3 regions of the Streptomyces luteosporeus genome follow, and region 1 is predicted to be linked to each of the others. Evidence: predicted binding sites of a transcription regulator. Region 1 holds the regulator's gene; each other region holds the start of a gene.
The links. The regulator HrcA, encoded in region 1, represses chaperone genes, less so after heat shock. The targets are predictions, from matches to a motif close to TTNGCACTCNGNNNNNCNGAGTGCNAA.
Positions count from the first base shown of each region.

Region 2: groES (co-chaperone GroES) is a predicted target of HrcA. The motif match lies at 5,605-5,631, and genes of this name have one in related genera.
Region 3: groL (chaperonin GroEL) is a predicted target of HrcA. The motif match lies at 5,818-5,844, and genes of this name have one in related genera.

Region 1 covers NZ_BAAASL010000007.1:326,149-335,646, reverse strand. Annotated here, with positions in the region: gene ABD361_RS11810 (DUF3097 domain-containing protein) at 1-754, opposite strand, end outside; gene ABD361_RS11805 (MBL fold metallo-hydrolase) at 798-1,556, opposite strand; gene hrcA (heat-inducible transcriptional repressor HrcA) at 1,753-2,769, shown strand; gene dnaJ (molecular chaperone DnaJ) at 2,770-3,906, shown strand; gene ABD361_RS11790 (nitronate monooxygenase) at 4,085-5,161, shown strand; gene ABD361_RS11785 (16S rRNA (uracil(1498)-N(3))-methyltransferase) at 5,165-5,914, shown strand; gene ABD361_RS11780 (helix-turn-helix transcriptional regulator) at 6,142-6,891, shown strand; gene ABD361_RS11775 (hypothetical protein) at 6,968-7,366, shown strand; gene ABD361_RS11770 (DUF6531 domain-containing protein) at 7,363-9,498, shown strand, end outside.
Region 2 covers NZ_BAAASL010000008.1:163,779-173,276, forward strand. Annotated here, with positions in the region: gene ABD361_RS12515 (LysR family transcriptional regulator) at 1-835, opposite strand, end outside; gene ABD361_RS12520 (MOSC domain-containing protein) at 915-1,652, shown strand; gene ABD361_RS12525 (SDR family NAD(P)-dependent oxidoreductase) at 1,751-2,524, shown strand; gene ABD361_RS12530 (ester cyclase) at 2,607-3,326, shown strand; gene groL (chaperonin GroEL) at 3,429-5,051, opposite strand; gene groES (co-chaperone GroES) at 5,147-5,455, opposite strand; gene ABD361_RS12545 (polysaccharide deacetylase family protein) at 5,747-6,370, opposite strand; gene ABD361_RS12550 (class I SAM-dependent methyltransferase) at 6,787-8,001, shown strand; gene ABD361_RS12555 (hypothetical protein) at 8,204-8,722, shown strand; gene ABD361_RS12560 (DUF4097 family beta strand repeat-containing protein) at 8,800-9,498, shown strand, end outside.
Region 3 covers NZ_BAAASL010000001.1:158,585-168,082, reverse strand. Annotated here, with positions in the region: gene ABD361_RS00805 (DNA repair helicase XPB) at 1-1,360, opposite strand, end outside; gene ABD361_RS00800 (ATP-binding protein) at 1,440-3,923, opposite strand; gene groL (chaperonin GroEL) at 4,072-5,694, opposite strand; gene ABD361_RS00790 (cold-shock protein) at 6,035-6,238, opposite strand; gene ABD361_RS00785 (ubiquitin-like small modifier protein 1) at 6,655-6,930, opposite strand; gene thrC (threonine synthase) at 7,033-8,340, opposite strand; SAM riboswitch class I at 8,358-8,504, opposite strand; gene ABD361_RS00775 (glucosyl-3-phosphoglycerate synthase) at 8,686-9,498, shown strand, end outside.

The DNA of each region.
Region 1 (9,498 bases):
ACCGCACCGACCCCAGGATCCGCTGCCACGCAGCCCCCGTGTTCTCCGCCCACCCCAGCGCCCGGCACACGCCCGTCTTCCAGTCCTCCCCGCGCGGCACCCGCGGCCATCCGGCGATCCCCACCGACGCCGGCTTCACCGCCTCCCACACGTCGATGTACGGATGGCCGACGATCAGGACGTTCTCGTCCGCGACCGACGCCGCGATCCGTGATTCCTTCGTGCCCGGCACCAGGTGGTCCACCAGCACGCCCAGGCGCGCGTCGGGCCCGGGGCCGAAGGAGCGGACGACGTCGGGCAGGTCGTCGATGCCCTCCAGGTACTCCACGACCACGCCCTCGATGCGCAGGTCGTCGCCCCAGACCCGTTCGACGAGTTCCGCGTCGTGCCGGCCCTCGACGTAGATGCGCCCGGCGCGTGCGACGCGCGCCCGGGCGCCGGGGACGGCGAGGGAGCCGGATGCGGTGCGGGCGGGCGCGGCCGGGGCCGCGGCAGCGGGGCGTACGAGCGTGACGACGCGCCCCTCCAGCAGGAAGCCGCGCGGTTCCATGGGAAAGGCCCGGCACTTGCCGAAGCGGTCCTCCAGCGTGACCACGGGCCCCTGCGCTGTCGTCTCGCACCGCACCACCGCCCCGCAGAACCCGGTGGTGACCTCCTCGACCACCAGGTCCGTCTCGGCCGGCACCTCCGGTACGGGCACCTTCCGCTTCCACGGCGGGGTCAGGTCGGCCGGTCCGTACTCTCTGCTGCGCATGGCCGCAATTGTGGATCACGAAGCGCAGATCGGGCAGCGGGGATCAGGCGGCGGAGAAGCGGTCCCGCAACTCGTCCCGTTGCCGCCGTACGAAGCCCGCGTCCACCACGGCCCCGTGCCCCGGCACGTACACCGCGTCCTCGCCGCCCAGGGCCAGCAGCCGGTCCAGGGCCGCGGGCCAGGCGTGGGGGAGGGCGTCGGCGCCCGCCTGCGGTTCGCCGGACTCCTCGACGAGGTCGCCGCAGAAGACCACGTCGGGGGCGTCCGTGCCCCCGGGCACCAGCACCGCCAGGTCGTGGGCGGTGTGGCCGGGCCCGATGTTGACCAGCAGCGCCCGGCGTCCGCCGCCGAGGTCGAGGGCCACCTGTCCGGAGACGCCGTGGCCGGGGAGCACGAGCAGTTCCACGGCCTCGGCCGCGAGGTCCGGCTGCATGCCGTGCAGCACCGCGTCGTGCCGCAGTTCCTTGCGTTCGCGGCCGAGGAGTTCTCCGGCGCCCACGGCCGCGTACACCTGGACGCCGGAGAAGGCCGCCGTGCCCAGGACGTGGTCGAAGTGCGGGTGGGTCAGTGCGATGTGCGTCACGGGCAGGCCGCCGAAGATCTCCTGCAGTTCGTGCCGGATCTCCACGCCCTCGTGCAGCGAGGAACCGGTGTCCACGACGAGCACCCCGTCGCTGCCGGCGACCGCGCCGGCGGTCGCGTCCCAGCCCGGCAGCCTGCGGCGTACGACACCCGGCGCGAGGCGCTCCCAGCGCGCTCCGGCCCCGCCCCCCACCGCGCCCGCGTTCCCGTGAGTTTCCATACGGCGACGCTAGCGGCTGACCGATAGCGTTGCCCGTCCGGAGGCAAGGGGCGCGGACGGCCCTTGCCCCGGTCGTGGGGCCCGGCCGTACACTTGCCTACGGGATCTGGCACTCGTGACCATTGAGTGCCAAGGGCGGAAGGGCCCGGCGGATCCCCGTACGACGGTAGGACCACTGACCCTGGAGGTGCGCGCGATGCTGAGCGAACGCAGGCTCGAGGTGTTGCGCGCCATCGTCCAGGACTACGTGGGCACCGAGGAGCCGGTCGGCTCCAAGGCACTGACCGAGCGGCACAAGCTGGGGGTCTCCCCGGCCACCGTGCGCAACGACATGGCCGCGCTGGAGGACGAGGGCTTCATCGCCCAGCCGCACACCAGCGCCGGCCGCATCCCCACCGACAAGGGCTACCGCCTCTTCGTCGACAGGCTGGCCGAGGTCAAGCCCCTGTCGACGCCCGAGCGCCGCGCCATCCAGAACTTCCTGGACGGTGCCGTCGACCTGGACGACGTGGTGGCGCGCACGGTGCGGCTGCTGGCACAGCTGACCCGGCAGGTCGCCGTGGTGCAGTACCCCTCGCTGAGCCGTTCGACCGTGCGGCACGTGGAGCTGCTCGCGCTGGCCCCGGCCCGCATCATGCTGGTGCTGATCACCAACACCGGCCGGGTCGAGCAGCGCATGATCGACTGCCCCGCGCCCGTCGGCGAGACCGCGCTGGCGGACCTGCGGGCCCGGCTCAACAGCCGGGTCGTCGGGCGGCGCTTCAAGGACGTGCCGCCGCTCGTGCAGGACCTGCCCGATTCCTTCGACCAGGAGGACCGAGGAACCGTTTCGACGGTCCTCGCGACCCTGCTGGAGACACTGGTCGAGGAGACCGAGGAGCGGCTGATGATCGGCGGTACCGCCAATCTCACTCGTTTCGGTCATGATTTCCCGCTGACGATCCGGCCCGTGCTGGAGGCGTTGGAGGAGCAGGTCGTACTGCTCAAGCTGCTCGGTGAGACCAAGGACACGGAGATGACCGTGCGCATCGGTCATGAGAATGCCCACGAAGGGCTGAACTCCACATCGGTGGTCGCCGTCGGCTACGGTTCGGGCGACGAGGCCGTCGCCAAACTCGGCGTGGTCGGACCGACCCGCATGGACTACCCCGGAACGATGGGAGCGGTACGCGCAGTGGCACGTTACGTCGGACAGATCCTGGCGGAGTCGTAAGTGGCCACGGACTACTACGCGGTCCTGGGCGTACGGCGCGACGCCTCGCAGGACGAGATCAAGAAGGCCTTCCGCCGTCTCGCGCGCGAGCTGCACCCGGACGTCAATCCGGATCCCAAGACGCAGGAGCGGTTCAAGGAGATCAACGCCGCCTACGAGGTGCTCTCCGACCCGCAGAAGAAGCAGGTCTACGACCTCGGCGGCGACCCGCTCTCCTCCTCGGGCGGCGCCGGCGCCGGCGCCGGCTTCGGCGCGGGCTTCGGCAACTTCTCCGACATCATGGACGCCTTCTTCGGCCAGGCCTCGCAGCGCGGACCGCGCTCGCGCACCCGCCGCGGCCAGGACGCCATGATCCGCCTGGAGGTCAGCCTCACCGAGGCCGCCTTCGGCACCACCAAGGAGATCCAGGTCGACACCGCCGTCGTCTGCACCACCTGCAGCGGCGAGGGCGCGGCCCCCGGCACCTCCGCCCAGACCTGTGACATGTGCCGCGGCCGCGGCGAGGTCTCGCAGGTCACCCGGTCCTTCCTGGGCCAGGTCATGACCTCCCGCCCCTGCCCGCAGTGCCAGGGCTTCGGCACGGTCGTGCCCACCCCGTGCCCGGAGTGCGCCGGCGACGGCCGCGTCCGCTCGCGCCGCACGCTGACCGTGAAGATCCCGGCCGGTGTCGACAACGGCACCCGCATCCAGCTCGCCGGCGAGGGCGAGGTCGGCCCCGGCGGCGGCCCGGCCGGCGACCTGTACGTGGAGATCCACGAGACCCGCCACCCGGTCTTCCAGCGCCGCGGCGACGACCTGCACTGCACGGTCACCATCCCCATGACGGCGGCCGCACTGGGCACGAAGGTGCCGCTGGAGACGCTCGACGGCGTCGAGGAGATCGACATCCGCCCGGGCACCCAGTCCGGCCAGTCGATCCCGCTGCACGGCCGTGGTGTCACCCACCTGCGCGGCGGCGGCCGGGGCGACCTGATCGTCCACGTCGAGGTCACCACCCCGACCAAGCTCGACCCGCAGCAGGAGGACCTCCTGCGCCAGCTGGCCAAGATCCGCGGCGAGGAGCGCCCGACGGGCGAGTTCAAGCCGGGGCAGCAGGGGCTGTTCTCGCGTCTGAAGGACGCGTTCAACGGGCGGTAGGCGCACGGCCGGGGGTCCGGGGGTTGTCCCCCGGGTGGGCACAGCAAGCCGGGGCAGCAGGGGCTGTTCTCGCGCTTGAAGGACGCGTTCAACGGGCGGTAGCCCGTAGCTGATGCGCTGCGAGGGGCCGCCCTGTGGGCGGCCCCTCCAGTACGTCGGGCTGTGACACGATGAGGTCATGCCCTCGTCGACCGGAGTGACCGCACTGTTCGAGCAGCTCGCGCATCCGATCGTGCAGGCCCCCATGGCGGGCGGGGCCTCCACCCCCGCCCTCGCCGCGGCCGTCTGCGACGCCGGTGGCCTCGGCTTTCTCGCCGCCGGCTACAAGAGCCCGGGCGCCCTCCGCGAGGAGATCCGGCAGGTGCGCGCCCTGACCTCCCGCCCCTTCGGGGTGAACCTCTTCCTGCCGCAGCCGCCCGCCGCCGATCCCGGCGCCGTGGCCGCGTACGCGCGCCGCATCGCACCCGAGGCCGCCGCGTACGGCGTGGCGCTCGGCGATGCGCACCAGGCGACCGACGACGGGTACGACGCCAAGTTCGCCGCCCTCCTCGACGATCCCGTCGCCGTCGTCTCGTTCACTTTCGGGTGCCCCTCCCGTACGGCGGTGGACGCCCTCGCCGCGGTCGGTACGGCGACCGTCGTCACCGTCACCTCGGCCGCCGAGGCGCGTGCCGCACACCGCGCCGGCGCGGACGCGGTGTGCGTCCAGGGCGTCGAGGCCGGCGGTCATCAGGGCACCCACCACGACGACGTGCGCGCGGACCGCCCCGGTGCCGGCACCGGGCTGCTCGCCCTGCTCGCCGAGGTCCGGGAGAGCGTGCCGCTGCCCGTCATCGCCGCCGGTGGCCTGATGCGCGGCGGCCAGATTGCCGCCGTCCTGGCCGCGGGGGCGTGCGCCGCGCAGCTCGGTACGGCGTTCCTGCCGTGCCCCGAGTCGGGGGCGCACCCGGTGCACAAGAGCGCGCTGACGGATCCGGCGTTCCCCGGCACCGAGTTGACCCGGGCGTTCTCGGGCCGTCCCGCCCGGGGTCTGGTGAACCGTTTCCTTCGGGAGCACGGCCCGGCCGCTCCCGCCGCGTACCCGCAGGTCCACCACCTGACCTCCCCCCTGCGCAGGGCGGCGGCCGCCGCCGGCGACGCCGGGGCCCTGAACCTGTGGGCCGGCCAGGGTCACCGCCTGGCGCGCACCCTGCCGGCGGCGGAGCTGGTCGCCGTGCTGGCCGCGGAACTGAGAGCAACACGAGAGAGCGAGTAGGTCATGACAGCGCCGGTCTTCCTGGTCGAGGAGGACGCCCTGACGGGCGTCTTCCCCGGCACCGTCTTCCCGCTGGACGGCCCCGAGGGCCGCCACGCGGTCTCGGTGCGCCGGCTGCGCGTGGGCGAGGAGATCGTCCTGACGGACGGTCAGGGCAACGGCGTGCACGGCACCGTGGCCGCCGTCGAGGGCAAGGACCACCTCGACGTCGCCGTCACCTCCGTACGCTCCGAACCGGAGCCGCAGCCGCGCATCACGGTCGTCCAGGCCCTCCCCAAGGGCGACCGGGGCGAACTCGCCGTGGAGACCATGACCGAGACCGGCGTCGACGCGGTCGTCCCCTGGGCGGCCTCCCGCTGCGTCACCCAGTGGAAGGGCGAGCGCGGCCTGAAGTCGCTCGGCAAGTGGCGGGCCACCGCCCGCGAGGCCGGCAAGCAGTCCCGCCGCCTGCGCTTCCCCGACGTCGCCGACCTGATGACGACGCGCCAGGTGGCCGAGCTGCTGGCCGGGGCCGCGTTCGCGGCCGTCCTGCACGAGGAGGGCAGCACGGCGCTGGCCACCGCCGACCTGCCGCAGACCGGCGACATCGTCCTGGTCGTCGGGCCCGAGGGCGGCGTCTCGCCTGAGGAGCTCGACGCCTTCGCCGCCGCGGGCGCCCACCCGTACCGCCTCGGCCCGAGCGTCCTGCGCACCTCCACGGCCGGCACCGCGGCGGCGGCCCTGCTGCTGGGCCGCACGGGGCGCTGGGCCTGAGCGTGGGCATCGCCATGGGACGTTCTTCCCATGGCCGTGCCCACCGGCCCATGGCATCGTCTTTCCCGGCAAGGGCTTGTGCCGGCACCGTCCACGGGGGAAACGGGGGATCCGGCGCCGGCACGGCCCCGGTCGTCCTTCCCCGGCCCTGACCAAGCCGGTTTGAGGTGACCTCTCGGGCCCCCGTAGCATGCAGTGCGCGGGGGCCGAGGGAGAAGACACCGGCCATGCCACGACTGCACGCCCGCGACTACGAGCACATGCTCGACCTCGTCGCCGCCGTACTGGAACACCCCGAGCCCGACCGGCTGGGCCACCTGATCGCCGATCACCTGCGGGAATCGCTCGGCTGTGGCACGGTGACGTTCTCCGGCATCGACCCCGCCACCGGCGCCGCCCGCGCCGAGGGCTGGGCCCCCGAGGCCATGGGCCGCCACGTCGAGGACATGGTCCAGCGCCGCATCCTGCAGCAGCACCCCCTCATCCAGTACCTCGCGGCGGGCGAGAGACGCCCGGTGGTCGTCGGTGACCTGTGCGACGGCTGGCGCCACTCCCCGTGGTACTCCGAGGCCCGCCGCGACTACGGCACCACCCAGCAACTGGGCATCCCCATGGCCACCGAGACCGCCCCCGTGCGCGCGATCGTGGTCGCCCGCGACGGCGACTTCACCGACCACGACCTCGCCTTCGTCACCCGCGTCCACCCCCTCCTCGTCACGGCCGACCGCCACACCCGGGAACTCCGCCGCCTGCGCGCGAAGACCCCCCTCCCGGTCCCCGACCACGGCCTGACCCCCCGCGAACTGACCGTCCTCGGGCTGCTGGCCGAGGACCTCACGGCCGCCGCCATCGCCCGCCGCCTCTCCCTGTCCCCCCACACGGTCAAACGCCACCTGGAGAAGATCTACCGCAAGCTCGGCACCAACAACCGCCTCTCGACGGTCCTCCTGGCCAAGGAGGCGGGCCTGGTCACCTGACGGGCCGTGATCGGTCTGACGGGCCGTGATCGATGTTGTCCGAACCAATCTCTAAGCTGGGTGGTTCTTGACCACTCTGGGAGAGCCGGGCGCGCTCGGCGGGGGAGGCACGGCCGTGAGCGACGCCGGCAACGGCAAGGTCCTGGACATCAAGACCGCCGACATCAAGGCCGCGGCGCCCGTCTTCCACGAACAGGGCCGGAAGCTCAGCGAGGCGCTCACCAAGCTGATCGGCACGCTCGACGACCTCGGCGAGCCCTGGGGCAAGGACGAGGCGGTCCAGCAGTTCGCCACGGAATACCCCCGCCGGCAGAAGGACATCGAGAAGGCGACCGGCACCCTGGTGCTGGGCCTGGTCAGCATCCACGAGGCCCTGGTCGACATGGCCGACGGACATGTCGACAACGACGCGCTCGTCGCCGGGATGTTCACCAAGGCGAAGCCGGGCGACGCCGGGACGAAGGGCGGCCGGTGAGCGCCGCCGAGGAGGCCAGGGCGGTCCTGGAGAAGCTCGGCCTCCACTGGCCCGACGGGGACCCGGGAAAGCTGCGCAAGGCGGCGGCCGCCTGGAAGGAGTTCGCAGGAGCCGTCGAGGGCGTCCGCGGAGCGACCAACAACACCGCCCAGGCACTCATCCGCAACAACCAGGGCGAGGGCATCGAGGCGTTCCGCGTCTTCTGGGGCCGCTACACGGGTGGTGGCTCGGGCTCGGGCGGCAAGGGCTGGCTCGACGACGTCGCCGCCTCCGCACACGGCATGGCCGATGCCCTGGAAGAGCTCGCCCGTGCCATCGACGACGCCGTCGACAAGCTCTGGAAGAAGATCGGCATCGAGGCCGGCGTCATCCTCGCGGGCGTCGGCCTGGGTTTCCTGACGTTCGGGCTCAGCACCGCCGCCTCGGCGGCGGGCGCCACGGCGGTCATCGAACTGGGTGCGACGGTGGGCATCGCCATCTCCGCCACCGTCGCCGAGGTCGTCGCCACCACGCTCGTCCTGGCCGCCTTCAGCGGGGTGGAGGCCGTCACCGTCGACCTGGCGGTCGCCCAGCCCGCGAAGATCGCCGCCGGTCTGCAGCACGGTTTCAGCCTGGACGAGATCAATGCCGCGGCGACGGACGGCATGATCTACGGCGGTGCCTTCGGAGGCGCGTTCCACGGGGCCGGCGTGCTGGCCCGCAACGCCGAGCTGGCCGGCGGGTACCGCAACCTCCTCAAGGGCGTCCGCCCCGGCCTGGTCGAGCTGCCGCCCGCCGCCCGCCCCACCGCCGAGATCCCCTGCGCCAAGGATCCGATCGACGTCGCCACCGGCACGATGCTGTTGCCGCAGACGGACCTGCGGCTGCCGGGCGCCCTGCCCCTGACCGTCGAGCGCACCCACCTGTCGTCCTACCGCTCCGGCGGCTGGTTCGGACCGACGTGGGCCTCGACGTTCGACGAGCGCGTCCAACTGGACGCCGAGGGCGTCGTGTACGCCGCCGCGGACGGCATGCGCCTGGTCTACCCGGTGCCCCGGCCGGGGGAGCCGGTCCTGCCCGTGAAGGGCCCGCGATGGCCGCTGCAGTGGGACGGCCGACCGGACGGGACACTGACCGTCACCGATCCCTACGAGGGAGTCGTCCGCACCTTCGGAGCACCCGCCCCCACCGACACCCCCGGTGCCGTCCAGCTCCCGCTCGAAAGCCTTCACGACCGCAACGGCACGCGCATCGACATCGAGCGCACCGAACTCGGCGTCCCCACCGCACTGCGGCACTCCGGCGGGGCCTACGTGGCCGTCGACACCGAAGGACCACGTATCACGGCACTGCGTCTGCTGGACGAAGCACCGTCGCCGTACGAGCACCCGCACGCCCCCGGCCGCGGCACGCTGCTGATGCGCTACGGCTACGACGCGTCGGGCAACCTGACCGAGGTCACCAACTCCAGCGGCAAACCGCTGCACTTCACCTACGACACCGAAGGCCGAATAACCTCCTGGACCGACCGCAACGGCACCTCGTACAGCTACACCTACGACGCCCGCGGTCGCGTCATACGCACCGAGGGAAGCGACGGCTTCCTCTCCGGCACCTTCGCCTACGACGACACCACGCGCACGACCACCGAGGCCGACTCCCTCGGCCACCTGCGCACCTACCGCCACAACACCGACGGGCAGGTCGTCGAGGAGACCGACCAGCTCGGCAACACCACCCGCACCGCATGGGACCCAAGGGGCGACCGCCGCCTCGCCGTGACCGACCCGCTGGGCCGCACCACCCGCTACACCTACGACGACGCCGGCAACCTCAGCCGCGTGACGCTGCCCGACGGCACGGCGGCCCACGCCACGTACGACGCCGACCTGTGCCGCCCGCTGCAGGTCACCGAGCCGGGCGGCGCCACCTGGCGGCACGCCTACGACGAGCGCGGCAACCTCCTGGCCACCACCGACCCCCTGGGGGCGGTCAGACGCTACGCGTACGACGACGCCGGCCACCTGACCGCGGTCACCGACGCCCTCGGGCACACCACCACGGTCCTGTGCGACGGAGCGGGCCTGCCGCTCGTCGTCACCGACCCCCTCGGCCACGCCACGACCGTCCGCCGGGACGCCTTCGGCCGAGTG
Region 2 (9,498 bases), on a different contig from region 1:
GGGCGACGATCTCGCGGTGCACGACGGGCTCGACCGGCACCGTACGAATGCCCTTGGGCCGGACCGACTCCAGGGCCAGCTCCGGCATGACCGCCACGCCCAGTCCGGCGCCCACCAGCCCGAAGACGGCCGGGTAGTCGTCCGTCGCGAAGTCGATGCGCGGCGTGAAGCCCGACTCCTCGCACACCTCCACCAGGTGCCGCCGGCACCGCGGGCAGCCGGCGATCCACGGCTCGCGCTCCAGCTCCTGCATCCCGATGCGCTCCGCGCCCGCCAGGCGGTGTCCCTCGGGCACCACGCCGATGAGGCGGTCGCTGAGCAGGGGCCGTACGACGAGGTCGTCCCACTCGGCACCGGCCGCCGGATCGGCTCCGGGCACCTGGGGGTAGCGGAAGGCCAGCGCGATCTCGCAATCGCCCTCCCGGAGCATCTGCACCGAGCGCGGCGGCTCGGCCTCGACCAGGGAGACACGGGTGCCCGGATGGGCGGCGCGCATCTCCGCGAGCGCGGTGGGCACGAGCGTGGAGCTGCCGCTGGGGAAGGACACCAGGCGCACCCGGCCGGCCCGCAGCCCCGCGATCGCCGCGATCTCCTCCTCGGCCGCGGTCAGCCCGGCAAGGATGCCGGAGGCGTGGCGCACCAGGGCCTCGCCGGCCTCGGTCAGGCGCATCTCCCGGCCGGTGCGGATCAGCAGCGGAGTGCCGGCCGACTGCTCCAGGGCCTTCATCTGCTGGCTGACGGCGGGCTGGGTGCAGCCGAGCTCACGGGCCGCGGCGGAGAAGGAACCGGTGGTGGCCACCGCGCGCAGCACCCTCAGGTGACGAGCCTCGATCATTCTTCGAGCATAAGGCCACCTTGGATCAGGAGGGAAATATCCGTTCGACGCTTTGAGCGATACCCCATAGGCTTCGGCCATGTACGTGATCTCCGTGAACGTCGGCCGGAACGGCACGCACGACCGCCCCGGCCACGAGGGCGCCTTCACCCCCGGCCTGCCCAGCGGCATCGACAAGCGGCCCGTCGACGGGCCCGTCGCCGTCACCGCGCCCGGCCCGCGGGGCGTCGGCGGCAGCGGCCTCGCCGGGGACGCGATCGCCGACCTGCGCTACCACGGCGGCGACCACCAGGCGGTGTACGCCTTCGCCCGCGAGGACCTGGACGGCTGGGAGCGCGAGCTCGGCCGCCCGCTGCCGGCGGGCTCGTTCGGGGAGAATCTGACGACCCGGGGGCTGGACGTCAACGGGGCGCGCATCGGCGAGCGTTGGCGCATAGGTACGGATCTGCTGCTGGAGGTCACCGCCCCGCGCATCCCCTGCCGGAAGTTCGCCGACTGGCTGAACGAGGCGGGCTGGGTGCGCCGCTTCACCCAGCAGGCCGCGCCGGGGGCGTACCTGCGCGTCCTGGTGCCCGGCGCCGTACGGGCGGGCGACCCCGTCACCGTCGAGCACCGCCCCGGCCACCAGGTGACGATCGCGTACGCCTTCCGCGCCCTGACCACGGAGCGGGCCCTGCTGCCCGGCCTGCTGGCGGCCGGCGAGGCGCTGCCACCGCACCTGCGCGAGAAGGCGCTGGCGTACGGCCCGGCATCCGCACCGGCTCCGGCACCGGCACCCGCACCGGCGGAAACAAGGGAAACAATGGCGCGAATGTGACGCACGGGTCGTCAGGAGGAAGCCGTGAGGCGCCCGGAGGGGCGACGGCGCCCCCGGGCGGGCAGCCGGGAGGGCGGCGCGAGCACTAACGTTCCTGTATGACGACTGCACTGATCACGGGAGCCACCGCCGGCATCGGCGCGGCCTTCGCGCGCCGGCTGGCGGCCGACGGACACAACCTGGTCATCGTGGCCCGCGACGAGAAGCGGCTGGGCGAGCAGGCGACCGAGCTGCACGACCGCCACCGCGTCGAGGTGGAGGTGCTCCGCGCCGACCTGTCGCAGGACGAGGGCATCGAGGCGGTCGAGGCACGGCTGTCCGACCGCAAGAACCCGGTGGACCTGCTGGTCAACAACGCCGGCTTCGGCAACAAGGGCCGCTACCTCGAAGTGCCCATGGCCGACGAGCTGACGATGCTCAAGGTGCACTGCGAGGCGGTGCTGCGCCTGACCTCGGCCGCCACGGCGAGCATGCGCGAGCGCCGGCGCGGTGGCGTGATCAACGTGGCCTCGGTGGCGGCGTTCGTGCCGCGCGGCACGTACGGGGCGAGCAAGGCGTGGGTCGTGCAGTTCACCCAGGGCGCCGCGCGCGACCTGGCCGGCAGCGGGGTGCGGCTGATGGCGCTGTGCCCCGGGTTCGTACGGACGGAGTTCCACCAGCGGGCCGGCATGGGCACGGAGAACGTCCCCGGCTGGCTCTGGCTGGACGCCGACAAGCTGGTGGACGCGGCGCTGAAGGACCTGGCGCGCGGCAAGGCGCTGTCCATCCCCGACCCGCGGTACAAGGCGCTGACCGGGCTGCTGAAGCTGGCCCCGCGCCGGGCGGTCTCGCGCGCCAGCGCCACGACGGGCCGCCGCTACGGGCCGAACTGAGCCCGGCCCCGCTGCGCTGCTCCTCCCGGGTGATCCGCCAGGACTAACCTGGACATATCACCCGGGACCGGGGAGGCGTGCCATGACTTTCGTGCAAGTAGTCGACTGCAGGACCCGTCACTTCGACAAGATGAACCGGCTGATGGACGACTGGATCGCGCTCACCGAGGGAAAGCGCACCGCCACCCACTCCGTCGTCGGCCGGGACCACTCCGACAGTGACCACTACATCGAGATCATCGAGTTCCCCTCGTTCGAGAAGGCGATGGAGAACTCGAACCTCCAGGAGACCGACCGGGTCTTCCAGGAGATCGTCTCCCTCTGCGAGGGCCTGCCGTCCTTCACCGACCTCGACGTCGTCCGCGACGAACAGCTGGGCAAGTCGACCGTGCGGCGGTTCTTCGAGGAGGTGGCGGTCGGCGGCGACCTCGCGCTCGTCGACGATCTCTTCGCCGACGGCTACCGCGACCATGACATCGGCAGGGCCGAGCCGATCGTCGGCCACGAGGCGATGAAGCGGAACGTCACCGACTGGCGCGACGCCTTCGACTTCCGCTTCGACCTGCACGACGAGCTCGCCGAGGGCGACCGGGTCGCCGTCCGCTGGACCTGGCACGGCAGCCACCAGGGCGACTTCATGGGCCTGCAGCCCACCGGCCAGGAGGTGCGGATGGCCGGCACCACCGTCTTCCGGCTGGAGGACGGCAGGATCGCCGAGGGCTGGTGGACCTACGACCTGCTGGGCCTGCTGCGGCAGCTGGGCGGGGTGAACCTCCAGCGCCAGGTGCCGGCCGAGGGCTGAGACGCCGGGAGCCGGGAAGCCGGAGGCCGGCGAACGCGGCCGGGGCCCGGCCTCCCCGAAGGGAGGCCGGGCCCCGGCGCGAGCGGATCCGATCCGCAGGGATCAGTGGGCGTGGCCGTGGCCGTGGCCGGCCTCCGCCTTCTCCTCTTCCTTCTTCTCGACGACCAGGGTCTCGGTCGTCAGCAGCAGGGAGGCGATGGAGGCGGCGTTCTCCAGGGCGGAGCGGGTGACCTTGACCGGGTCGATGACGCCGGCCTTCACCAGGTCGCCGTACTCGCCGGTCGCGGCGTTGAAGCCGTGGCCCTTCTCCAGCTCGGCCACCTTCGAGGTGATGACGTAGCCCTCGAGGCCGGCGTTCTCGGCGATCCAGCGCAGCGGCTCGACGACGGCGCGGCGGACGACGGCGACACCGGTGGCCTCGTCGCCCTCCTTGCCCAGGCCGCCCTCCAGCACCTTGGCGGCGTGGACCAGGGCGGAGCCACCACCGGAGACGATGCCCTCCTCGACCGCGGCGCGGGTCGCGGAGATGGCGTCCTCCAGACGGTGCTTCTTCTCCTTGAGCTCGACCTCGGTGGCCGCGCCCACGCGGATGACGCAGACGCCGCCGGCCAGCTTGGCCAGGCGCTCCTGCAGCTTCTCGCGGTCCCAGTCGGAGTCGGTGGTCTCGATCTCGGCCTTGATCTGGGCCACGCGACCGGCGACGTCCGCGCTGTTGCCGCCGCCGTCGACGATGGTGGTGTCGTCCTTGGTGACGGTCACGCGGCGGGCCGTGCCGAGCACGTCCAGACCGGCCTGGTCGAGCTTGAGGCCGACCTCCTCGGCGATGACCGTGGCACCGGTGAGGGTGGCCATGTCGCCCAGCATCGCCTTGCGGCGGTCGCCGAAGCCGGGGGCCTTGACCGCGACGGCGTTGAACGTGCCGCGGATCTTGTTGACGACCAGCGTGGACAGGGCCTCGCCCTCGACGTCCTCGGCGATGATCAGCAGCGGCTTGGAGCCACCACCCTGGATGATCTTCTCCAGCAGCGGGAGCAGGTCCTGGATGGAGGAGATCTTGCCCTGGTGGATGAGGATGTACGGGTCCTCGAGGACGGCCTCCATGCGCTCCTGGTCGGTGACCATGTAGGGCGACAGGTAACCCTTGTCGAACGCCATGCCCTCGGTGAAGTCGAGCTCCAGACCGAAGGTGTTGGACTCCTCGACGGTGATGACACCGTCCTTGCCGACCTTGTCCATCGCCTCGGCGATGAGCTCGCCGACCTGCTTGTCCTGGGCGGACAGCGCGGCGACGGCGGCGATGTCGGACTTCTCGTCGATCGGGCGCGCGGTGGCCAGCAGGTCGTCCGAGACGGCCTTGACCGCGGCGTCGATGCCCTTCTTCAGGGAGGCCGGGGAGGCGCCGGCGGCGACGTTGCGCAGGCCCTCGCGGACCAGCGCCTGGGCCAGCACGGTGGCGGTGGTGGTGCCGTCACCCGCGATGTCGTTGGTCTTGGTCGCCACCTCCTTGACCAGCTGGGCGCCCAGGTTCTCGTAGGCGTCCTCGAGCTCGACCTCACGGGCGATGGTGACGCCGTCGTTGGTGATGGTCGGGGCGCCGAACTTCTTGTCGATGACGACGTTGCGGCCCTTGGGGCCGATCGTCACCTTCACGGTGTCGGCGAGCTTGTTGACGCCGCGCTCGAGCGCGCGACGGGCGTCCTCGTCGAACTTCAGGGTCTTGGCCATGGGTTACGTATCCTCGCGATCTCTCAACGAACTGCGCCCCGGGCGCCCGGCTGAATGGGCGCGGGAGCCAGGGGCGCAGACGTGTTGCTGGTGAATTACTTCTCGATGATCGCGAGCACGTCGCGAGCCGAGAGGACGAGGTACTCGTCGCCGTTGTACTTCACCTCGGTGCCGCCGTACTTGCTGTACAGAACGACGTCGCCGACCTTCACGTCGAGCGGGAGGCGCTCGCCGTTCTCGAAGCGGCCCGGGCCCACGGCCAGGACGGCGCCCTCCTGGGGCTTCTCCTTGGCGGTGTCCGGAATGACCAGGCCGGAGGCCGTGGTCTGCTCGGCGTCGAGCGGCTGGACCACGATGCGGTCCTCGAGCGGCTTGATGGCAACCTTGGAGCTGGCGGTCGTCACGATCCGACCTCCCCCTTCGGAGATCTCACGGGGTTAACTGTCTGAGGTGGCGACCAGGTCGATCCGTCGTCGCGGGTGCCGGACCTGCCCGTCGCTGCGTTTGGCACTCGCCGGTGGAGAGTGCCAACGGAGCCGAGACTATGACGCGGTTAGCACTCGGTCAAGCGGAGTGCCAATTCGCCTGCGGCGAGCCGCACCCTACCCACCGGGCGGTGGGTGTACTCCTGGGCAAGGCCACCGCGAGCCGTCCGGCCCGGCGGCGGGCAACTCCCGTGCGCGCCGGGCGCGGCCTCAGACGTAGTCCTCCAGGCGGCCCACCGTGTAGCCCTGGCGCTCGATGCTGCGCAGCATGTTCGTGACCATCTGCGTCATCGTCGTCCCCTTCAGCTCCTGCGGCCCGCGGAAGTGCGCCAGCACGATGTCGCCCGGCCGCAGCCCGTCCGCCGCCGCGTAGCGCATGTCGTTGATCTGCATCGTGGCCTCCCACAGGACGACCGCCCGCACCCCGCACGCCCTCGCCGCCGCGAGCGTGGCGTCGTTGTAGTTGCCGTACGGCGGCCGGAACAGCGCAGGCCGCTCGCCGAATCGTTTCTGCAGCGTCTCCTGCTGCGTGCAGATCTCCTTCTTCTGCGCCTCCGCCGACAGGGTGCGCAGGTTCGGGTGGTCGATCGTGTGGTTGTCCACGCCGTTGCGCACGTCCCCGCCCGGAGCGTCGCGCAGCTGCTCGAAGTAGCCGTAGCCCTGACCCGTGCGGGCGACGCTGTCCGTCAGGAACATCGTGAACGGCAGCTTCAGGTCCTTGGCCATCTTCACGAACTGCGGATCCTTCTCGGCCCCGTCGTCGAAGGTCAGGAAGACGACCTTGTCCTGGGTGGGGATGCGCTGCACGATCTTCGGAGCGTCCCCCTCCCTCATCCCGTCCGTGATCTTCTTCGCGGGCGGCGCCGGCGGGGCGGACAGCGGCCGCTCCAGCCCCCAGCGCCGGTACGCGGCGGCGTCGGGCGCCGACTCGCCCTTCCCCGGGTGCGGCGTCCCGGTGACAGCCGAGGGAGTCGAGGAGGCCGAGGGGGAACCCGACGGACGCGCCGCGCTCCCCGACCCCGCCGAGGAACACCCGGCTATCAGCATCAGAACGGCAGAACCAGCGGCAGCAGCGGCGGCGGCACGTCGGCGGCCGGAAAAGAAGGGGCTCACGCTGACGATTCTTGTCCACGGGTTCGATCACTGCGAGTGGGGAGTCCCCGGGCAGCGGGCCCCTGCCGTCCTCTGCCGTCCCCGCAGCCGCGATCACGCGCGCGACCAGCGCATGGCGCCGGGGTACGTTGGAGCACGTGCCCGCACCGAACGCCGAGACCGCCCCCGGGACCAGCCCCGAGGCCGACGTCTTCGCCGCCCTCCTCACCGACGAGGGCCGCCGCCTGCTGGACGACCTGCGGGACTACGACCCGGCCCGGGAGCTCGCCACCGCCACCCGGCTGCGCCGCGAGCACCGCGCCGAGCTGGTCTCCGCCGCCCTCGGGCAGGCCCGTCTGCGGCAGCGCGCGGTCGCGAAGTTCGGCGCGGCCGACGCGCACCGCATGTTCTTCACCCCCAACGGCGTCGAACAGGCCACCCGCGCCTCCGTCGCCGCCCACCGCGCCCGTCGCTTCGCCGCCCTCGGCGTACGCCGCCTCGCCGACCTGTGCTGCGGCAACGGCGGGGACGCCATCGCCCTCGCCCGCGCCGGCATCGCCGTCCTGGCCGTCGACCGCGACCCGCTCACGGCCGCGGTCGCCCGCGCCAACGCCGAGGCCCTCGGCCTCGCCGACCTCATCGAGGTCCGCTGCGCCGACGTCACCGACGTCGACACCTCCGGCTACGACGCCGTCTTCGTCGACCCCGCCCGCCGCGGCGGCCGCGGCCGCATCTTCGACCCGGAGGCATACTCCCCGCCCCTGTCCTGGGCGATCGACGCCGCCCGCAGCGCCCCGCACGCCGCCCTGAAGATCGCTCCCGGCATCCCCCACGAGGCCGTCCCGGACGACGCCGAGGCCGAGTGGATCTCCGACGGCGGTGACGTCAAGGAGGCCGTCCTGTGGTTCGGCACCGGGCCCGGCACCCGGCGCGCCACCCTCCTGCCCGCCGGCACCCACCTGACCGGCGCCGACCTCCCCGACCCCGCCGTGCGCCCCGTGGGCCGCTACCTCTACGAACCGGACGGCGCCGTCATCCGCGCCCACCTCGTCGCGGACGTGGCGGCAGCGCTGTCCGACGACGCCGGCCTGATCGACGGCACCATCGCCTACGTCACCAGCGACGAACTGCACCCGACCCCGTACGCCACGGCGTACGAGATCACGGACGTCCTGCCCTTCAACCTCAAGAAACTCAAGGCCCTCGTCCGCGAACGCGGCATCGGCATCGCCGTCATCAAGAAGCGCGGCTCCGCCGTCGAACCCGAGGAGCTCCGCAAGAAGCTCAAGCTCGACGGCCCCCACTCCTGCGTCATCATCCTCACCCGCGCCGCGGGCGCACCGGTGATGCTGCTGGGACAGCCGGCGGCCTGAGGCAGGCGGCCCGGGGCGGCACCGGTGGCACCACCTGGCGCCACATGGCACCAGGTGGCGCCACATGGCACCCCTTGGCGCCACCCGTCACCACCCCGACTCCCCGACATTTCCGCAGGTCAACGCGGGCGCCAACGAAAGTCGACCCCTGTGACACCACGGGGGCTTGCGGATGGCGCCACGATGATGCCATCATGGCGTCATGGACCTCACCCCGTATGTCGACACCCTCCGTCGCGAGCTCGCGGTGGCCGCCGAAGCCGGCGGGGAGGACGCCCGTGAGCTGGCGGAGCGGCTGACCGCCCCCCTGGAGTCGGCGACCCGCCTGACCATGCTCAACGTGCTCTCCGCCGCGATGGACGAGATCACCCGCGAGCTGGCTCCCGGCTCGGTCGACGTACGGCTGCGCGGCCTCGACCCCGACTTCGTCGTCACTCTGCCGCCGGCCGACGCGGGCTCCCCGCAGGTGTCCGCCGCCCCGGCGGATCTGCTGGCGGCGCACGTGCCCGCCGAGGGCGACGAGGGCGGCACCGCCCGCGTCAACCTGCGCCTGCCGGCCCACCTCAAGGCGCGCGCCGAGGAGGCCGCGAGCCGCGAGGGCCTGTCGGTCAACGCCTGGCTGGTACGGGCCGTGTCGGCCGCCGTCGACGGCGGCACCCGGCCGCGTACGCCGCAGAAGACGCGCACCGTCGGACAGAGCATCACCGGCTGGGTGCGCTGACCCGCACCCGCCCCGCTCCACCCACACCACGTCCCACCAGCGGGGACGCTCCCACGACCCAAGAGGACGGCACAGCCATGCCTTCTTTCGACACTCCTGCACCGATCTCGGTCACCGCGCACGTGGAGGCCGGTTCCCTTCGCTTCGCCGCGAGCGACCGCCCCGACACCGTCGTCGAGGTGCGGCCCCGCGACCCGAAGAAGGACCTGGACGTGCGGGCGGCCGACCAGACCGAGGTCACGTACGCGAACGGCGCGCTGACCGTCAGGACGCCCAAGGCGCGCTACCTCGTCGGCCGCACCGGCACCGTCGACGTGACGGTGGAACTGCCCACGGCCTCGCGCGTGGACATGACCGGCGCCTGGGCCCAGGTGCTCGGCGAGGGCCGGCTCGGCGAGGTCCGGGTGAAGACCTCGTCCGGCGACGTCCGCCTCGACACGACCGGCCCGCTGCACCTGAAGGCGTCGCACGGCTCGATCACCGTCGACCGCATCGAGGGCGCGGCCGAGATCACCACCAGCACCGGCAGCCTGCGCGTCGGCTTCGTCGACGGCTCCGCCGTCCTGAAGAACTCGCACGGCACCACGCTCGTCGACACCGCGACCGGCGAGCTGCGGGTGAGCAACGCCAACGGCGACATCGACGTCCGCCGCGCCGGGGGCTCGGTCACCGCCACCACCGCCCACGGCACCGTCCGCGTGGGCGAAGTGCGGCGCGGCACCGTCCAGTTGGAGACCGCCTACGGCGCCATCGAGGTCGGCGTCCGCGAGGGCACC
Region 3 (9,498 bases), on a different contig from region 1:
TCTCCCCCGCCCGGAAGGCGTCGAAGAGCTTCTCGCGCTGGGCGTTGGACGTCTCGCCCTTGATCACGGGCGCGTCCAGGTGCTCGCCGAGCTCGTCGAGCTGGTCGATGTACTGGCCGATGACCAGCGTCTGCTCGCCCTTGTGCCGGGCCACCAGCGCCTCGGTGACCTTGCGCTTGGAGTCGGTGGTCGAGCAGAAGCGGTACTTCTCCTCGGTCTCCGCCGTCGCGTACGCCAGCCGCTCCGACTCGGTGAGGTTCACCCGCACCTCGACGCAGTCGGCCGGGGCGATGTAGCCCTGGGCCTCGATCTCCTTCCACGGCGCGTCGAAGCGCTTGGGGCCGATCAGGGAGAAGACGTCGGACTCCCGGCCGTCCTCGCGCACCAGCGTCGCGGTCAGCCCGAGCCGCCGCCGGGCCTGCAGGTCGGCGGTGAACTTGAAGACGGGCGCGGGCAGCAGGTGCACCTCGTCGTAGACGACCAGGCCCCAGTCCCGGGAGTCGAACAGCTCCAGGTGGGGGTAGATGCCCTTCCGCTTGGTGGTCAGCACCTGGTACGTGGCGATGGTGACCGGGCGGATCTCCTTGCGCGTCCCGCTGTACTCGCCCACCTCGTCCTCGGTCAGCGAGGTGCGCTTGACCAGCTCGTGCTTCCACTGCCGGGCCGAGACGGTGTTGGTCACCAGGATCAGCGTCGTGGCCTTGGCCTTGGCCATGGCCCCCGCGCCGACCAGCGTCTTGCCCGCACCGCACGGCAGCACGACCACGCCCGAGCCGCCGTGCCAGAAGCCGTCGACGGCCTGCTGCTGGTACGGCCGCAGCGCCCAGCCGTCCTCGCGCAGCTCGATGGGGTGCGCCTCGCCGTCGACGTACCCGGCCAGGTCCTCCGCGGGCCAGCCCAGCTTGAGCAGCGTCTGCTTGATCTGCCCCCGCTCGGAGGGGTGCACCGCGACGGTGTCGTCGTCGATCCGGGCCCCCACCAGCGGCACGATCTTCTTCGACCGCAGGATCTCCTCCAGCACCGGCCGGTCGGTGCTCTCCAGCACCAGCCCGTGCACCGGGTGCTTGAGCAGCCGCAGCCGCCCGTAGCGCGCCATGGTCTCGGCGACGTCGACGAGCAGCGCGTGCGGCACGGGGTAGCGGGAGTAGGTGACGAGCGCGTCGACGACCTGCTCCGCGTCGTGCCCGGCGGCCCGCGCGTTCCACAGCCCCAGCGGGGTGACCCGGTAGGTGTGGATGTGCTCCGGCGCCCGCTCCAGCTCCGCGAACGGCGCAATGGCCCGCCGGCAGGCGTCGGCCTGCTCGTGGTCCACTTCCAGGAGCAGCGTCTTGTCGCTTTGCACGATCAGCGGACCGTTCACGCGTCACCCTTTCGCTACGGCTAAACCTCCAGTGTGCCTCATGCGGGGGTGGTCACGTCGGGGGTTCGCGACCGGCCGGTCAGTCGACGATTCCACGGGCTTCCAGCATCTTGTGGACGTCCTCCAGGGTCTGCGGCGCGGGCCCGTCCTGCTCCAGGACGCCCGTCTCGCGCAGGGCGCGCACGCCCTCGGCCAGGGCGGCGGCCGAGCCGGCCGGGTCGCCGGTCTCCTGGAGGACCTGGGCGAGGTTCACCCGGGCCAGGCCCTCGTGGTAGCGGTCGTCGGTGTCGCGGTAGCAGGCGACGGCCCCGGTGCAGGCCGTGAGGGCGTCGGCCGGGCGGCCGGCGCCGGCCAGGGCGGAGGCGAGGTTGACGAGGATCCTGCCCTCGGCGTTGCGGTCGGCGAGCTCGCGGTAGCGGACGACGGCCTCTTCCAGCGGGGCGAGCGCCTCCTCGTTGCGACCGGCCCTGATCAGGGACAGTCCGAGGTTGCCCAGTGCGTTGGCCTCGCTGTGGGGTGCGTGGCAGGCGCGGAAGGCCTCGACGGCCCGGCGCTGGGCGTCCAGGGACTCCTCGGAACGCCCCTGCCGGGAGCGGACGAGGCCGAGGTTGGTGAGCGTCTGGGCCTCGCCGTGGACGTCGCCCAGTTCGTGCAGGATGCCCTGGGCCCGGATGAGGGCCTCGGCGGCCTCGTCGAGCAGGCCCTCGTGGCGCAGGACCGCGCCGAGGTTGTTCAGGGCCAGGGCCTCCCCGCGGCGGTCGCCGATGCGCGCGCAGATGGCGGCGTCCCGGCGGTGGACCTCGATGGCCTCGGGGAAGCGTCGCAGGTCCTGCAGGACGAGGCCGAGGTTGGTCAGCGCGATGCCCTCGCTGCGCAGTTCGCCGGTCTCGCGGTGGATGGCGATGGCCTTCTCGAGGACGGTGATCGCCTCGTCGAAGCGGCGCGTCTCGCCGAGCACCAGCCCGAGGTTGCTCAGGGCGCCGGCCTCGCCGCTGCGATCGTCGATCTGCCGGTACAGGTCCGCGGCGAGCTCGATGAGCGAGACCGCCTCCTCGAACCGTCGCAGGTGGCGCATCGGCACGCTGATGTTGTTGAGCACTCCGGCGAGGGCGAGCGGCCATTCCATGGCCCGGGCCGCCGACATGGCCACGGCGCCCAGGCCCAGCCAGTCGTCGAAGTGGCGCCGCAGGGAGAAGTACTCGCCGAGTGACTCGAACAGCATCAGGGGCACTGGGGACGCGCCGAGGGCACCAGCGGTCGTCGCGACCGCGATGAGGTTGATGCGCTCGTCGTCGAGCCAGGTCAGGGCCTGGTTGCGGGTGGGGAAGAGGGGGTGCGGCTCGCTGTCGTGGGCCAGGTGGCCGGCGGCGGCCCGGGCGGTGGTGACGTAGTGCTGCAGGAGCCGTTCGAGGGCCCGGGCCGCGGCGTCCTCGGTGCCGTGGGCCTCGCCCAGTTCGGCGGCGTACAGCCGCATCAGGTCGTGCATGCGCCAGCGCCCGTACGTCGCGCCCGCCTCCAGCAGGTGGCCGCGGGCGAGGGCGCGCAGCAGCTCCTCGGCGGCGTGGGGGTCGGTGTCGGCGAGGCGCGCGGCGGCCTCGGTGGACAGGTCGGGGCCGGGGTTGAGGGACAGCAGCCGGAAGAGGCGGGCCTGGTCGGGGCGCAGGTGCGCGTAGGAGAGCGCGAAGGCCGCCCGGACGGTGGCGTCCTCGCTGGTCAGGCGCTCGAGTCTGCTGCGGCCGTCCTCCAGGGCGCCGGCCATGGAGGCCAGTGGGCGGCTGGGCAGTTCGGCGAGCAGGGCGGCAACGATCCGCAGGGCGAGGGGCAGGTGGCCGCACAGCCGGGCGAGGCGGGCGGCGGCGCCGGGGTCGTCGGCGACGCGGGTGTCGTCCTCGCCGCGGGCCTGGCGCACGGCGCCGGCCAGCAGGTCCACGGCTGCGGTCTCGTCCAGGACGGACAGGTCGTACAGCCGGGCGCCGAGGCCGGTCAGGGTGTGGCGGGAGGTGACGAGGACGGGGATGCGCGGGTCGCCGGAGAGCAGCGGCCGGGCCTGGTCGCTGCTGCCGGCGTTGTCGAGGACGACGAGGAGCCGGCGTCCCTGGTCGGCGTAGGCGGCGAGCACCGAGCGGTACAGGCGGGCGCGGTCCTGCAGGTCGGCCGGGAGGTGTTCGTCGGTGACGCCGAGGGCACGCAGCAGGGAGCCGAGGGCACGTTCGGGGGTGAGCCGGCGCTCCGCGTCGTAGCCGAAGAGGTCAATGAACAGGACGCCGCCGGGGAACCAGTCCTGCTCGCGCCAGGCGTACCAGGCGGCCTGCCGGACGAGTTCGGTCTTGCCGACGCCGGGCAGTCCGGCCACGGAGCACACGCGGGGCGCGCCGTCGCCGGGCGGGCGCGGGCGCAGGACGTCCTTGAGGAAGGCGAGGTCGGCGCCGCGGCCGGTGAAGGCCGGCGACGGATCGGGCATGCCGGTGAGGTGGGGCGGCAGTTCACGGGGCAGCTGGAGGGTGACGTTCTGGCCCTGGACGACGGTGTTGAAGAAGACGCCGCCGGATATGTCGTTGTGCACGCCCCGCCCCCTCGCTCACGTTCCGTGTGCCTCCACACGGTACGGGCCCGGGCGGGCCGCGGCGGGCGAAAACGCCGCCGGGGCGGCACCCCCTGGGAGAGGGGTGCCGCCCCGGCGATCAGGACGGTCGATCAACCGGTGCGGTCGATCAGAAGTCCATGTCACCGCCCGGCATGCCGCCCGGAGCGGCCGCGGCGGCCTTCTCCGGCTTGTCGGCGATGACGGCCTCGGTGGTCAGGAACAGCGCGGCGATGGACGCGGCGTTCTGCAGGGCGGAGCGGGTGACCTTCGCCGGGTCGATGATGCCCTCGGCGATCATGTCGACGTACTCGCCCGTGGCGGCGTTCAGACCGTGGCCGATGGCCAGGTTGCGCACCTTCTCCACGACGACGCCGCCCTCGAGACCACCGTTGACGGCGATCTGCTTGAGCGGGGCCTCCAGGGCGGCCTTGACGGCGGCGGCACCGGTGGCCTCGTCGCCCTCGAGCTCCAGCTTCTCGAAGACGGCGGACGCCTGCAGCAGGGCCACGCCACCACCGGCGACGATGCCCTCCTCGACGGCGGCCTTGGCGTTGCGGACGGCGTCCTCGATGCGGTGCTTGCGCTCCTTGAGCTCCACCTCGGTGGCGGCACCGGCCTTGATGACGGCCACGCCGCCGGCCAGCTTCGCCAGGCGCTCCTGCAGCTTCTCGCGGTCGTAGTCGGAGTCGCTGTTCTCGATCTCGGCGCGGATCTGGTTGACGCGGCCCTGGACCTGGTCGCTGTCACCGGCACCGTCGACGATGGTCGTCTCGTCCTTGGTGATGACGACCTTGCGGGCGCGGCCGAGCAGGTCGAGACCGGCGTTCTCCAGCTTGAGGCCGACCTCCTCGGAGATGACCGTGCCACCGGTGAGGATGGCGATGTCGCCGAGCATGGCCTTGCGGCGGTCGCCGAAGCCCGGGGCCTTGACGGCGACGGACTTGAAGGTGCCGCGGATCTTGTTGACGACCAGGGTCGACAGCGCCTCGCCCTCGACGTCCTCGGCGATGATCAGCAGCGGCTTGCCCGACTGCATGACCTTCTCCAGCAGCGGGAGCAGGTCCTTGACCGAGGAGATCTTGGAGTTGGCGATGAGGATGTAGGGGTCCTCGAGGGCGGCCTCCATGCGCTCCATGTCGGTCGCGAAGTACGCCGAGATGTAGCCCTTGTCGAAGCGCATGCCCTCGGTGAGCTCGAGCTCCAGGCCGAAGGTGTTGGACTCCTCGACGGTGATGACGCCTTCCTTGCCGACCTTGTCCATCGCCTCGGCGATGAGCTCGCCGATCTGGGTGTCGGCGGCGGAGATGGAGGCGGTGGAGGCGATCTGCTCCTTGGTCTCCACGTCCTTGGCCTGCTCGAGCAGGGCGGCGGAGACGGCCTCGACGGCCTTCTCGATACCGCGCTTGAGGGCCATCGGGTTGGCACCGGCGGCCACGTTGCGCAGACCCTCGCGGACCAGCGCCTGGGCGAGGACGGTCGCGGTCGTCGTGCCGTCACCGGCGACGTCGTCCGTCTTCTTCGCGACCTCCTTGACCAGCTCGGCGCCGATCTTCTCGTACGGGTCCTCGAGCTCGATCTCCTTGGCGATGGACACACCATCGTTGGTGATCGTGGGGGCGCCCCACTTCTTCTCGAGGACGACGTTCCGGCCCTTGGGGCCGAGGGTGACCTTGACGGCGTCGGCGAGCTGGTTCATCCCGCGCTCGAGACCGCGCCGTGCCTCCTCGTCGAACGCGATGATCTTGGCCATGTGAAGTGGTCCTCCCAGGACGGGGTGGATTGCTCCGGACCGCGCTGGCGCCCGCGACGGACGGCCTGCTTGCCCCGCGGTTCCTTGCCCCGCTTGGCCCGCGACCTCACCGACGGTCCAAATCTGTCACTCTCACCTGGAGAGTGCTAAGCCCAATGATTAGCACTCGCACCCTGAGAGTGCAAGGCCGCCCTACCGGTGCAGCCTGCCCCGCCGGGCCTCCGGTCACACGTGGTGCCCAAGGGTGCCCGCAAACACGCGAGGGGCCCGCGTCGGTCAGACGCGGGCCCCTCGGCGAGCTTCAGTGAGCTTGAGTGCGCCGGTGGTCGATGCGCACCGATCAGGCGGTCACCTTGACCATGTCCGCCTGCGGCCCCTTCTGGCCCTGCGAGATCTCGAACTCGACCCGCTGCCCCTCCTCGAGGGTGCGGTAACCGTCCATCTGGATCGCGCTGTAGTGGACGAATACATCCGCACCACCGTCGACCGCGATGAAGCCGTACCCCTTCTCCGCGTTGAACCACTTGACGGTGCCCTGAGCCATGCCTAACTCCCCTATTACTGGCCCTTGCACAGGACCGCACTTCGCGGACCCGGGTCAGACCTCACCCCCAGACAGGGTGGGGGTGTGCGCCGGAACGCGTCGACCGCGGCTGAATGTATCTGCACGGATGCCGTCTGCAACAGGTCACTCGGACGAGAAATCCGGCGGCGGCCGATCGGTTATTCGTACCGATTTCCACAGCTTCCCGGGCAAGTCGGGCCGGGCAAAACGCCACCAACCCGGCAAATCGCATCCTCGCAATGGGCACAACTTGACGGGTTCTCGTACGCACTCGGCAGTGACGCCAGAGGGGGAACGCCCCAACTGTAGCGCGCTTCAACAGGCGGAATCGCCTCGTCCGTTTTGCGGACGGGGCGATTCCGACTGCTCGCCGAGCGTGCTCGCGCGGGGCCGGCTCAGCCGCCCGCGACGGCCGGGACGATCGAGACGCCGGCCCCGTCGGGCGTGGCCGTGCCCAGGCCGTCCTCGAAGCGGACGTCGTCGTCGTTCACGTAGACGTTCACGAAGCGCCGCAGCTTGCCGGCGTCGTCGAGCACCCGGGCGGCGATGCCGGGGTGGTTCGCCTCCAGGGAGGCGATCACCTCGCCGAGGGTGGCGCCCTCGGCGGCGACCTCCGCCTGCCCGGCGGTGTAGGTGCGCAGGATGGTGGGGATGCGGACGGTGACGCTCATGGGTATGCCTCGGCCTTCTGTGCGTCGGGTGAGGTGTGAGGTGTGAGGTGTGAGGTGTGAGAGAAGGGGGACGCCCGTTCGGGCGAAGGGCCCCTGCGGGAACTACCGGCCCTGCAGGCCCGCCGCGCGGAAGGCGTCGAGCGTCGGGCGGATCGTGGCCGTCGGCCCCGCCGCGACCGCGTCGAGCGTCTTGAGCCCGTCCCCCGTGTTGAGCACGACCGTGGTCAGCTCCGGGTCCAGCGCGCCGCTCGCGAGCAGCTTGCGCGTCACGCCCACCGTGACCCCGCCCGCGGTCTCGGCGAAGATGCCCTCCGTCCGGGCGAGCAGCCGGATCGCGTCGACGACCGCCGCGTCGTCGACGTCCTCCACGCCGCCGCCGGTGCGCCGGGCGATGTCGAGCACGTAGATCCCGTCGGCCGGGTTGCCGATCGCCAGGGACTTGGCGATGGTGTCCGGCCGTACCGGCCGCACCACCTCGTGGCCCGCCTTGAAGGCGGCCGAGACCGGGGCGCAGCCCTCGGCCTGGGCGCCGAAGATCTTGTACGGCCGGTCCTCGACGAGCCCGAGGGCGACCAGCTCCCGGAGCCCCTTGTCGATCTTCGTCAGCTGGGAGCCGGAGGCGACCGGTACGACGATCTGGTCCGGCAGCCGCCAGCCGAGCTGCTCGCAGATCTCGTACGCGAGGGTCTTGGAGCCCTCCGCGTAGTACGGGCGGAGGTTGACGTTGACGAAGCCCCAGCCCTCGCCGAGCGGGTCGCCGATGAGCTCGGAGCAGAAGCGGTTGACGTCGTCGTACGTGCCCTCGATGCCGACGAGGTCGCCGCCGTAGACCGCGGCCATGACGACCTTGCCGGCCTCCAGGTCGTGCGGGATGAACACGCACGAGCGCAGGCCCGCGCGGGCCGCGGCCGCGCCGACGGCGCCGGCGAGGTTGCCGGTGGAGGAGCAGGACAGGGTGGTGAAGCCGAAGGTGCGCGCCGCCTCGACGGCGACGGCGACGACGCGGTCCTTGAAGGAGTGCGTGGGGTTGCCGGAGTCGTCCTTGACGTACAGGCCGCCGGTCACGCCGAGTTCGCGGGCGAGGTTGTCGGCCTTGACGAGCTTGGTGAGGCCGGGGTTGAGGTTGGGCCGTTCGGCGACGTCCGCGGCGACGGGCAGCAGGGGCGCGTACCGCCAGATGCTGGCGGGGCCGGCCTCGATGCGCCGGCGCAGCTCCTCGGGGTCGCCGGTGGGCAGCTCGTAGGCCACTTCCAGCGGTCCGAAGCAGGAGGCGCAGGCGAAGACGGGGCCGAGGGGGGAGCGCTCGCCGCATTCGCGGCAGGAGAGCGCGACGGCGGGTCCGAAGGCGGACCCGAAAGCGGACCCGGAAGAAGATGCAGTGGTACGGCTTTCAACGGCTTCGACGGCCATGGAGGCGAGGCCCTTTCTCCTCATCTTCCTCGCGGCGCACCTCGCCACGAGACGGAATTGGCACCTTCCCCGCCGGGAGCCTCGCGTCCGTTGCGGACGAAAGACCGGCTGGAGGGTTGCCGGGGCTTCATCGGGCCGTGTCCCTCTGCCCCTCTGGATGAGCGGTATGGCGCTGGGCGGACCCAGGCGTTTGTGCGCGGAACGACCCCGACATAGGACGGCCGTCCGCGTTGTTCAGACTGTAACGGAAGGGGTGGCCGCAGCAGAGGGCCGTCCGAACCGCGAGATGCGTCGCACGGGCGCATCGGCGACCATCGAGACGATGCACAGCAGGGAGTCCTACACGTGCTGGATGAGGTGGAGCGCTGGCTGGCCCAGCGGTCCTGGTCCGCAGCCGATCGTCCGCTCGACCGGCTTCTCGCTGCCAAACGCGGCTCGGGCACCACGGTCAGCGTCGTACTGCCGGCGCTGAACGAGGAGGCCACGGTCGGCGCCATAGCGGCGACGATCCGCCGCGAGCTGATGACGGACGCCGTCCCGCTGGTGGACGAGCTGGTGGTGCTGGATTCCGGCTCCACCGACCGTACGGCGGCGGAGGCGGCGGCCGCCGGGGCGCGCGTGGTGCACCGCGACGAGGTGCTGCCGCGCATCCCGGCGCTGCCCGGCAAGGGCGAGGTCCTGTGGCGCTCGCTGCTGGTCACCACCGGCGACGTGGTGTGCTTCGTCGACGCCGACCTGCGGGACTTCTCGGCCACGTTCGTCTCCGGCATCGTCGGCCCGCTGCTGACCGACCCGGAGGTGCAGTTCGTCAAGGGGATGTACGACCGTCCCCTCGGCGAGGCCCCCGGCCAGGGCGGCCGGGTCACCGAGCTGGTCGCCCGCCCGCTGCTGAACCTGCACTGGCCGCAGCTGGCCGGCTTCGTCCAGCCGCTGGGCGGCGAGTACGCGGCCCGCCGCTCGCTGCTGGAGCGGCTGCCCTTCCCCGTCGGGTACGGCGTGGAGCTCGGCCTGCTCGTCGACGCGCTGCACACCGTGGGCCTGGACGCCCTCGCCCAGGTCGACGTCGGCGAGCGCAAGCACCGCCACCAGGACGGCCGCGCGCTCGGCCGGATGGCGGCGACCATCTACCGCACGGCGCAGCTGCGGCTGGCCCGCGGC